DNA from 2 places in the Streptomyces sp. NPDC047081 genome. Region 1 is predicted to be linked to the other one. Evidence: predicted binding sites of a transcription regulator. Region 1 holds the regulator's gene; the other holds the start of a gene.

Region 1 (5,263 bases):
GCCGTGCTCGCGCATGAAGCGGTTGACCAGGCCGCGGGCCGGGCGGCCGGAGAAGGCGCGGGTCAACTCCGTACGGGTGAACAGGGGGTTGGTCAGCGCCTGCTTGTGGACGGCGTTGGCGCCGGACTCGGGGGTGGCGACGAACGCGGTGCCGAGCTGGGCCGCGGTCGCGCCGGCCGCGAGGACGGCGGCGATCTGCGAGCCGCGCATGATGCCGCCGGCGGCGACGACCGGCAGGTTCACGGTCTCGCGGACCTGCGCGACGAGCGACAGCAGTCCGATGCCGGAGCCGTCGTTCTCCGGGACGTCCCGGTGGGTGCCCTGGTGGCCGCCGGCCTCCACGCCCTGTGCGATCACCGCGTCGGCACCGGCCCGCTCCACGGCGAGGGCCTCCTCCGGGGTGGTCGCGGTGACCAGGGTGAAGGTGCCGACGCGGCGCAGGGATTCCAGGACCTCGCTGCTGGGGACACCGAAGTGGAAGGAAACGATCGGCACCGGGTTGTCGAGGAGTACGGCGAGCTTGGCGTCGTAACCGTCGTCGCGGCCGCTGTCCGGGTCGCCGAGCTCGGTCTCGTACCAGGCGGCCTCGCCGGCCAGCTGATGTGTGTAGATCTCCACCGCGCCCGGGTCCGCGTACTCCGGCTGCGGCATGAACAGGTTCACGCCGAAGGGGCGGCTCATCAGCCCCCGGAGCTGCTTGATCTCCTGGTACATACCGTCGGCCGTCTTGTACCCGGCGGCCAGGAACCCCAGCCCGCCGGCCTCGGACACGGCCTGCGCCAGATGCGGCACGGAGACGCCGCCCGCCATGGGGGCCTGCACGATCGGATGCGGGAAGAGATCGGTCAGCGCGGAGGACATGACCGCATGTTGTCACGTCCTCCGAACAAGTCCGAATCGGGCCGCCGCCTTGGCAGGGGCCGACAGTTTCAGCCCGTCCGGCGTTTGAGGACGAGGCCCGTTCAGGGCCGAAGCGGGGGTCTGGGGGCGGCAGCCCCCAGCACCACCTCAGCGACCGTTGAACGCGTCCTTCAGCCTGGAGAACAGCCCCTGCTGCCCCGGCTGGAACTGCCCCTGCGGGCGCTCCTCGCCCCGTAGCTTGGCGAGCTCGCGCAGGAGTCTCTCCTGGTCCGGGTCCAGCTTGTTCGGGGTCTGGACCTCGACGTGGACCACCAGGTCGCCCCGGCCACCGCCGCGCAGATGCGTGACGCCCCGGCCGTGCAGCGGGATCGACTGGCCGGACTGGGTGCCGGGCCGGATGTCGACCTCCTCCAGGCCGTCCAGGGTCTCCAGCGGGACCTTCGTGCCGAGGGCCGCCGCCGTCATCGGGATCGTCACCGTGCAGTGCAGGTCGTCCCCGCGCCGCTGGAACGTGGAGTGCGGCAGCTCGTGGATCTCGACGTACAGATCACCCGCGGGACCGCCGCCCGGCCCGACCTCGCCCTCACCGGCGAGCTGGATCCGCGTGCCGTTGTCCACACCGGCCGGGATTTTCACCGTGAGCGTGCGGCGCGAGCGGATACGGCCGTCGCCGGCGCACTCGGGACACGGCGTCGGAACCACCGTGCCGAAGCCCTGGCACTGCGGGCACGGCCGCGAGGTCATGACCTGGCCCAGGAAGGACCGCGTCACCTGCGACACCTCACCGCGGCCGCGGCACATGTCACAGGTCTGCGCGGAGGTCCCCGGCGCCGCCCCTTCACCGTTGCAGGTGTTGCAGACGATCGCCGTGTCGACCTGGATGTCCTTGGTCGTGCCGAAGGCCGCCTCGTCGAGCTCGACCTCAAGGCGGATCATCGCGTCCTGCCCCCGGCGCGTGCGCGAACGCGGCCCGCGCTGCGACGCCGTACCGAAGAAGGCGTCCATGATGTCCGAGAAGTTCCCGAAGCCACCGGCGCCGAAGCCGCCCGCGCCTGCGCCGCCCGCCTGCGAGAGGGGGTCGCCGCCGAGGTCGTAGACCTGCTTCTTCTGCGGGTCCGAGAGCACCTCGTAAGCGGCGTTGATCTCCTTGAACCGCTCCTGGGTCTTCGGATCCGGGTTGACGTCCGGGTGCAGCTCGCGGGCGAGCCGACGGAACGCCTTCTTGATCTCATCCTGCGACGCGTCGCGGCGCACGCCGAGAACGGCGTAATAGTCCGTGGCCACTTACGACTCCGCCAGGATCTGTCCGACGTACCGTGCCACTGCGCGTACCGCTCCCATCGTTCCCGGGTAATCCATGCGGGTCGGTCCGACCACGCCTAGCTTGGCGACTGCCTCGCCGCCCGAACCGTAGCCGACCGACACCACGGAAGTGGAGTTGAGTCCCTCATACGCGTTCTCATGACCAATACGTACGGTCATGCCCGAATCCCCGGCCTCGCCAAGGAGTTTGAGGAGCACCACCTGCTCCTCCAACGCTTCTAGGACGGGTCGGATGGTGAGGGGAAAGTCATGCGGGAAGCGGGTCAGATTGGCGGTGCCGCCGATCATCAGCCGCTCCTCGTTCTCCTCGACGAGGGTCTCCAGGAGAGTGGAGAGCACCGTCGAGACCGTGCCCCGGTCCTCGACGTCGAAACCCTCCGGGAGGTCCTCCACCAGCCGCGGCACGTCCGAGAAACGGCGTCCCGCGACCCTGCTGTTCAGCCGCGCCCGCAGATCGGCGAGCGAGGTCTCGCCGAAGGGGGCCGGGCAGTCGACCATGCGCTGCTCGACCCGCCCGGTGTCCGTGATCAGCACGAGCATCAGGCGCGCCGGGGCGAGCGAGAGCAGTTCCACGTGCCGCACGGTCGAGCGGGTGAGCGAGGGGTACTGCACGACGGCGACCTGCCGGGTCAGCTGCGCGAGCAGCCGCACGGTCCGCGCCACCACGTCGTCGAGGTCGACGGCGCCCTCGAGGAAGTTCTGGATCGCCCGCCGCTCGGGTGCGGTCATCGGCTTGACACCGGCGAGCTTGTCGACGAACAGCCGGTAGCCCTTGTCGGTCGGGATGCGCCCGGCGCTGGTGTGCGGCTGGGCGATGAACCCCTCGTCCTCCAGGGCGGCCATGTCGTTGCGCACGGTCGCCGGGGACACCCCGAGGTTGTGCCGCTCGGTCAGGGCCTTCGACCCGACCGGCTCCTCGGTCCCCACATAGTCCTGGACGATGGCGCGCAACACCTGAAGCCGTCGTTCACTCAGCATCGCGCACACCTCCAGCTGTCGTCCCCTGAACCCTTCGCCTGGCACTCTGTCCGTCCGAGTGCCAGCCGTTACCGGCCAGTGTACGGCGGTGGGGTACACCCGGGGCAAGGTCGACCTCTGTTGAACGGGTCGTACCGCTAGCGTCGCCGTATGACGGTGACTTGGGAAGAGTTCGGGTGGGAGCGGGTGGCGGGCGGGGTCGGGCGGTGCCGGCTGCCGGGCTGGGACTGTACGACGGGGCTGGTCGTCGGGGACGGCACGGCGCTGGTGATCGACTCGGGGTCGAGCCTGGCGGAGGGCGCGCGGCTGCGTACGGAGGCGTCGGCGCTCGCCGGTCACCCTGTGACCCATCTCGCGCTCACCCACCCCCACTTCGACCATGTCCTCGGGACGGCCGCGTTCGAGGGCGCGGAGGTGTACGGCGCGGTGGGCATCGAGACGGTCCTCGGCACCCGGCACGCGCGCGAGGAGCTGCGGGCGGACGCGGTGTCGCAGGGGCTGGACGCGCACGCGGCGGACGAGGCGACGGCCGCGCTCGTCCCTCCCCCGCATCACGTCTCCGGCGAATGGACCCTGGACCTGGGCGGTGGCCGCCAAGTCCTGCTGGCGAACGTCGGCCCGGGCCACACGGCCCACGACCTCGCCGTCCTCGTCCCCGGCTCCCCGGAGGTGGTCTTCTGCGGCGACCTGGTCGAGGAGTCCGGCGAACCACAGGCGGGCCCGGACGCGGTCCCCTCCCACTGGCCGGCCGCCCTGGACCGCCTGCTGGACCTGGGCGGCGAGGACGCGCTGTACGTACCCGGTCACGGAGCGGTGGTGAACGCGGCGTTCGTACGAGCCCAGCGAGACACCCTCGCGACCCGTTTCGGCGTGTCGCGCTAGGCGGGGGCCCGCTTCTCCTATCGTCATCCGAATGCGCCAGTACTCCGCCGACCTGACCCCTCCCTGGAAGAAGCCGAAGCCCGTCCCCGAGGTCGCGGCGGAGCCCGGTCTGGTGGTGGAGGAGCCCGGCACCGGTTTCTGCGGGGCGGTGATCCGCTGCGAGGCGGGCACGGTGACCCTGGAGGACCGCTTCGGCAAGCACCGCGTGTTCCCGCTGGAGCCGCGGGGCTTCCTGCTGGAGGGCCGGGTGGTGACGCTCGTACGCCCCACCGGTAACGCTCCTGTACGACCCTCCCGTACCGCGTCCGGTTCGGTCGCCGTCCCGGGCGCACGCGCGCGCGTGGCCCGCGCCGGCCGCATCTACGTCGAGGGCCGTCACGACGCGGAACTGGTCGAGAAGGTGTGGGGCGACGACCTGCGCATCGAGGGCGTGGTGGTGGAGTACCTGGAGGGCGTGGACGACCTCCCGTCGATCGTCGCGGAGTTCGCCCCGGGGCCGGACGCGCGGCTGGGTGTCCTGGTGGACCACCTGGTACCAGGCACGAAGGAGTGGCGCATCGCGGAGTCGGTGACCAGCGAACACGCGCTGGTCGTGGGCCACCCGTACATCGACATCTGGGAGGCGGTGAAGCCGTCGTCCCTGGGCATCGAGGCGTGGCCCCGCGTCCCGCACGGGCAGGACTGGAAGACGGGCGTGTGCAAGGCGCTGGGCTGGCCGTCGGACAACACGGGGGCGGTGTGGCAGGCGATCCTGAAGCGGGTGGGGTCTTACAAGGACCTTGAGCCGGAGTTGTTGGGCCGGGTGGAGGAGCTGATCGACTTCGTCACGGGTAGCGGTGGGGCCTGACGTTGGGAAACGTTCCGAACCCGGTGGTGTCCAATTCGAGCCCCAGCTCTTCCAACGGCAGCGGGGCTCCGAACTTGGTGATCTGCTGCCGTTGGTAATCGGCGTCCTCTCCCGTCCCCACAGGCCTTGTCAGCAGCACGCACTGCGCCATGATCGGATCTACGATGAGATAGGCAGGCACCTTGCCAGCGGCGTAGATGGACCGTTTGATGTCGTAGTCACGGTGGACGCTGGTCTTGGAGACAACCTCGACCACCACCGTGATCAGCCCAACCGGGAGCAGTCGTCCCGAAGCCGGCAGCACGTCGGGATCGACGACCACCAGGTCCGGAACGGGTTCGCTGGCTTCCTCAAGAAGGTCGACGTCCTGCG
Region 2 (5,263 bases), on a different contig from region 1:
GCTGGACCAAGCTCGTCCAGGCCGACAACCTCGCGCGCGAGTTCGGCGTCGACGCCGGCAAGCTCTTCGTGAAGGACGACTCCGGCAACCCGACGCACTCCTTCAAGGACCGCGTCGTCGCCCAGGCCATCGAGGCCGCGCGCGCCTTCGACTTCACCACCCTCTCCTGCTCCTCCACCGGCAACCTCGCCGGTGCGGTCGGTGCCGCCGCCGCCCGGGCCGGCTTCCGCTCCTGCGTGTTCATCCCGCACGACCTGGAGCAGGGCAAGGTCGTCATGGCCGCGGTCTACGGCGGCGAGCTCGTCGGCATCGAGGGCAACTACGACGACGTGAACCGTTTCTGCTCCGAGCTGATCGGCGACCCGGCCGGCGAGGGCTGGGGCTTCGTCAACGTCAACCTGCGGCCGTACTACGCGGAGGGGTCCAAGACCCTGGCGTACGAGATCTGCGAGCAGCTGGGCTGGAAGCTGCCGGACCAGCTGGTGGTGCCGATCGCCTCCGGTTCGCAGCTGACGAAGATCGACAAGGGGCTGCAGGAGCTGATCAAGCTCGGGCTCGTCGAGGACAGGCCGTACAAGATCTTCGGCGCGCAGGCGGAAGGGTGCTCGCCGGTGTCGGTCGCCTACAAGGCGGGGCACGACGTGGTCCGGCCGCAGAAGCCGAACACCATCGCCAAGTCCCTCGCGATCGGCAACCCGGCGGACGGGCCGTACGTGCTGGACATCGCGCGCCGGACCGGCGGTGCGGTGGAGGACGTGAACGACGAGCAGATCGTCGACGCGATCAAGCTGCTGGCGCGCACCGAGGGCATCTTCGCGGAGACCGCCGGTGGCGTGACCGTGGGCGTCACGCGCAAGCTGATCGAGAACGGCGTACTCGACCCGACCCTCACCACGGTCGTCCTCAACACGGGCGACGGCCTGAAGACCCTCGACGCGGTGGCCGGGACCGGCCTCACCGCCACCATCCGCCCGAACCTGGACTCCTTCCGAGAGGCTGGCCTCGCATGAGCGTCAACGTCCGCATCCCCACCATCCTGCGTACCTACACCGGCGGCCAGGCCGAGGTCTCCGCCGAGGGTGCCACCCTTGCCGAGGTCATCAGCGACCTGGAGAAGAACCACACCGGTATCGCCGCCCGGGTTCTCGACGACCAGGGCAAGCTGCGGCGGTTCGTCAATGTGTACGTGAACGACGACGACGTGCGGTTCGAGCAGGGGCTGGAGACGGCGACCCCGGACGGTGCGGGCGTCTCGATCATCCCGGCCGTCGCCGGAGGCTGATTATTACCGTCGGTAACGGCGGTCACCAAGAGTTCACCGAATTGCCCCCTCCGTGAGAGAAGCGGAGGGGGCAATTCTGCATGGTTGAGCACGGTACAGTTGGGGAACCTGCTGCTTCCCGCATGCCGGACGCATATGAGTACCGGCTCCGGGTGCAACAAGAAGCAGCCAAAGTGTGCAGGTCTTTTGCGGCTTATGTTCCCTTTGTGGGGCCCGACTTGCCCTGAATTCAGGCGAATTCTCACTACATTCCGGACCGGTTCCGTCCAGAATTCTCGTCCGATTGACCTGTTGCAGACGGCAGTTGGACAGATACATTCAGCCGCGGTCGACGCGTTCCGGCGCACGCCCCCAAACCGTGGGGGGTGAGGTCTGACCCGGATCCGCGAAGTGCGGATCTGTGCAAGGGCCAGTAATAGGGGAGTTAGGCATGGCTCAGGGCACCGTCAAGTGGTTCAACGCGGAGAAGGGGTACGGCTTCATCGCGGTCGACGGTGGTGCGGATGTTTTCGTCCACTACAGCGCCATCCAGATGGACGGGTACCGCACCCTGGAAGAGGGCCAGCGGGTCGATTTCGAGATCTCGCAGGGTCAGAAGGGGCCGCAGGCGGACATGGTCCGACTGGCGACCAGCTGAAGCACGCGCCGGGCAGTAACAGCGTCGTTCTTCGTTCTTCTTCGGAGGGCTCGTATCCCATGGGGAGTCATGGGTTACGAGCCCTTCGGCATGCCCGGGGCGCGCGTCAGGGCCCGTCGGGGCCCGTGGGAGACCTGGCCGATCCCCGAGAGCCGCTTGCACTCGCATGGGTCGAGTGCTAATCATTGGCGTTAGCACTCTGAAGGTGAGAGTGACAAAGAAGGACCGGGTCGGTGAGGCCCGCAGGCCGGGTGGGGCAAGGAACCACGAGGTGTGCGAGCCGTCCGTCGCGGGCGCGGGCGCGGTCCGAAGGAATCACCCCCAGTCCTGGAGGGACCACTTCACATGGCCAAGATCATCGCGTTCGACGAGGAGGCGCGGCGCGGCCTCGAGCGCGGCATGAACCAGCTCGCGGACGCCGTGAAGGTGACGCTCGGCCCCAAGGGCCGCAACGTCGTCCTCGAGAAGAAGTGGGGCGCCCCCACGATCACCAACGATGGTGTCTCCATCGCCAAGGAGATCGAGCTCGAGGACCCGTACGAGAAGATCGGCGCCGAGCTGGTCAAGGAAGTCGCCAAGAAGACGGACGACGTCGCCGGTGACGGTACGACCACCGCGACCGTCCTCGCCCAGGCCCTCGTCAAGGAAGGCCTGCGCAACGTAGCCGCCGGCGCCAACCCGATGGCCCTCAAGCGCGGTATCGAGAAGGCCGTCGAGGCCGTCTCCGGTGCCCTGCTCGAGCAGGCGAAGGATGTCGAGACCAAGGAGCAGATCGCTTCGACGGCCTCCATCTCCGCCGCCGACACCCAGATCGGCGAGCTCATCGCCGAGGCGATGGACAAGGTCGGCAAGGAAGGCGTCATCACCGTCGAGGAGTCCCAGACCTTCGGTCTGGAGCTGGAGCTCACCGAGGGTATGCGCTTCGACAAGGGCTACATCTCGGCGTACTTCGCCACCGACATGGAGCGGATGGAGGCGTCGCTCGACGACCCGTACATCCTGATCGCCAACTCCAAGATCGGCTCCGTCAAGGACCTGCTCCCGCTCCTGGAGAAGGTCATGCAGTCGGGCAGGCCGCTGCTGATCATCGCCGAGGACGTCGAGGGCGAGGCCCTGTCGACCCTGGTCGTCAACAAGATCCGCGGCACCTTCAAGTCCGTCGCGGTCAAGGCCCCGGGCTTCGGCGACCGCCGCAAGGCGATGCTGAACGACATCGCCATCCTCACCGGTGGCGAGGTCATCTCCGAGGAGGTCGGTCTCAAGCTCGAGAACACCTCCCTGGACCTCCTGGGCAAGGCCCGCAAGGTCGTCATCACCAAGGACGAGACCACCATCGTCGACGGTGCCGGCTCCTCCGAGCAGGTCGCGGGCCGCGTCAACCAGATCCGCGCCGAGATCGAGAACAGCGACTCGGACTACGACCGCGAGAAGCTCCAGGAGCGCCTGGCGAAGCTCGCCGGTGGCGTCGCCGTCATCAAGGCCGGTGCCGCGACCGAGGTCGAGCTCAAGGAGCGCAAGCACCGCATCGAGGACGCCGTGCGCAACGCCAAGGCGGCCGTCGAGGAGGGCATCGTCGCCGGTGGTGGCGTGGCCCTGCTGCAGGCCTCCCAGGTCTTCGAGAAGCTGGAGCTGGAGGGTGACGAGGCGACCGGCGCGCAGGCCGTGAAGCTCGCCCTTGAGGCCCCGCTGAAGCAGATCGCCGTGAACGCCGGCCTCGAGGGCGGCGTCGTGGTGGAGAAGGTCCGCAACCTCACCCCGGGTCACGGCCTCAACGCCGCGACCGGTGAGTACGTCGACCTGGTCAAGGAAGGCATCATCGACCCGGCGAAGGTGACCCGCTCTGCCCTGCAGAACGCCGCCTCCATCGCCGCGCTCTTCCTCACCACCGAGGCCGTCATCGCCGACAAGCCGGAGAAGGCCGCCGCGCCCGCCGGTGGCGGCATGCCGGGCGGTGACATGGACTTCTGATCGGCCTCCGGCTGATCCGGGTTCCACCGAGGGCGGCACTCCCTGGAAACAGGGGGTGCCGCCCTCGGGCGTGTTCGAGGTCATAGGAGGGTTGCTTAAGCGGGTGCAACAATGCGTGTGCACATACCAGCCGGTCAATAATGCCCCCGAACGAGGAGTCCACCCACGTGACCACCGCGACCTCCCGCGCCGCCGAGATCCTCTCCCGGCCGACGACGATCAACGGCCTCACCGTCCCGAACCGGATCGTGATGGCGCCGATGACCCGGATGTTCTCCCCGGGCGGCGTCCCGGGCGCCGACGTGGCCTCGTACTACTCACGCCGTGCCGCCGCCGGCGTCGGGCTGATCGTCACCGAGGGGACGTACGTCGGCCACGACTCGGCCGGCAACAGCGACCGCGTACCGCGCTTCCACGGTGAGGAGCAGCTCGCGGGCTGGGCCAAGGTCGCCGAGGACGTGCACGCGGCGGGCGGCACGATCGTCCCGCAGCTGTGGCACATCGGCATGGTCCGCGAGCAGGGACAGGCGCCCTACGCCGACGCCCCCGCCGTCGGCCCCTCCGGCCTGGTGACCGCGGGTGCCGAGCCGACCGGCAAGGCGATGACGCAGAAGGACGTGGACGACGTCATCGGCGCGTTCGCCGAGGCCGCTGCGGCCGCGGAGCGCATCGGGTTCGACGGTGTGGAGCTGCACGGCGCCCACGGGTACCTCCTCGACCAGTTCCTGTGGGCGGGCACGAACCGTCGTAAGGACGCGTACGGCGGTGACGCCGTCGGGCGTGTCACCTTCGCGGCGGAGATCGTCGCGGCGGTCCGGGAAGCGGTGTCGGCCGAGTTCCCGGTCATCTTCCGGTACTCGCAGTGGAAGCAGCAGGAGTACAGCGCGCGGCTCGCCGAGACGCCGGAGGAGCTGGAGGCGATCCTCGCGCCGCTGGCCGCCGCGGGTGTCGACGCGTTCCATGCGTCCACGCGGCGGTACTGGCTGCCGGAGTTCGAGGGTTCGGATCTGAACCTGGCCGGGTGGACGAAGAAGCTCACGGGCAAGCCGGTCATCACCGTCGGGTCGGTCGGTCTCGACGGGGACTTCCTCAAGGGGTTCCAGGGTGAAGGGGCGCCGGTCAAGGGGATCGACAACCTTCTCGACCGGTTGGAGGCGGAGGAGTTCGACATGGTCGCGGTCGGGCGGGCGCTGCTGCAGGATCCGGAGTGGGCGGCGAAGGTGCTTGCGGGGCGGGTGGAGGAGCTGGCGCCGTATGACGCGGCGGCGCTGCGGTCGCTGAGCTGAGCTGAGCTGAGCCGAGCCGAGCTGCTGGATGCCGGTGCGGGGTGGTGGGGGTGCGCGTCCCTGGGGGCTGCGCCCCCAGACCCCCATCGG

The links. The regulator HrcA, encoded in region 1, represses chaperone genes, less so after heat shock. The targets are predictions, from matches to a motif close to TTNGCACTCNGNNNNNCNGAGTGCNAA.
Region 2: a site for HrcA is predicted at 2,075-2,101, ahead of groL (chaperonin GroEL). Genes of this name have one in related genera too.

What each region holds. Positions count from the first base shown of each region.
Region 1 covers NZ_JBEYUY010000009.1:254,755-260,017, reverse strand. The annotation lists gene ABZ848_RS19740 (nitronate monooxygenase) at 1-861, opposite strand, end outside; gene dnaJ (molecular chaperone DnaJ) at 1,009-2,145, opposite strand; gene hrcA (heat-inducible transcriptional repressor HrcA) at 2,146-3,162, opposite strand; gene ABZ848_RS19725 (MBL fold metallo-hydrolase) at 3,313-4,044, shown strand; gene ABZ848_RS19720 (DUF3097 domain-containing protein) at 4,076-4,891, shown strand; gene ABZ848_RS19715 (Uma2 family endonuclease) at 4,869-5,263, opposite strand, start outside.
Region 2 covers NZ_JBEYUY010000011.1:74,950-80,212, forward strand. The annotation lists gene thrC (threonine synthase) at 1-1,010, shown strand, start outside; gene ABZ848_RS22160 (MoaD/ThiS family protein) at 1,007-1,282, shown strand; gene ABZ848_RS22165 (cold-shock protein) at 1,713-1,919, shown strand; gene groL (chaperonin GroEL) at 2,265-3,887, shown strand; gene ABZ848_RS22175 (NADH:flavin oxidoreductase) at 4,055-5,173, shown strand.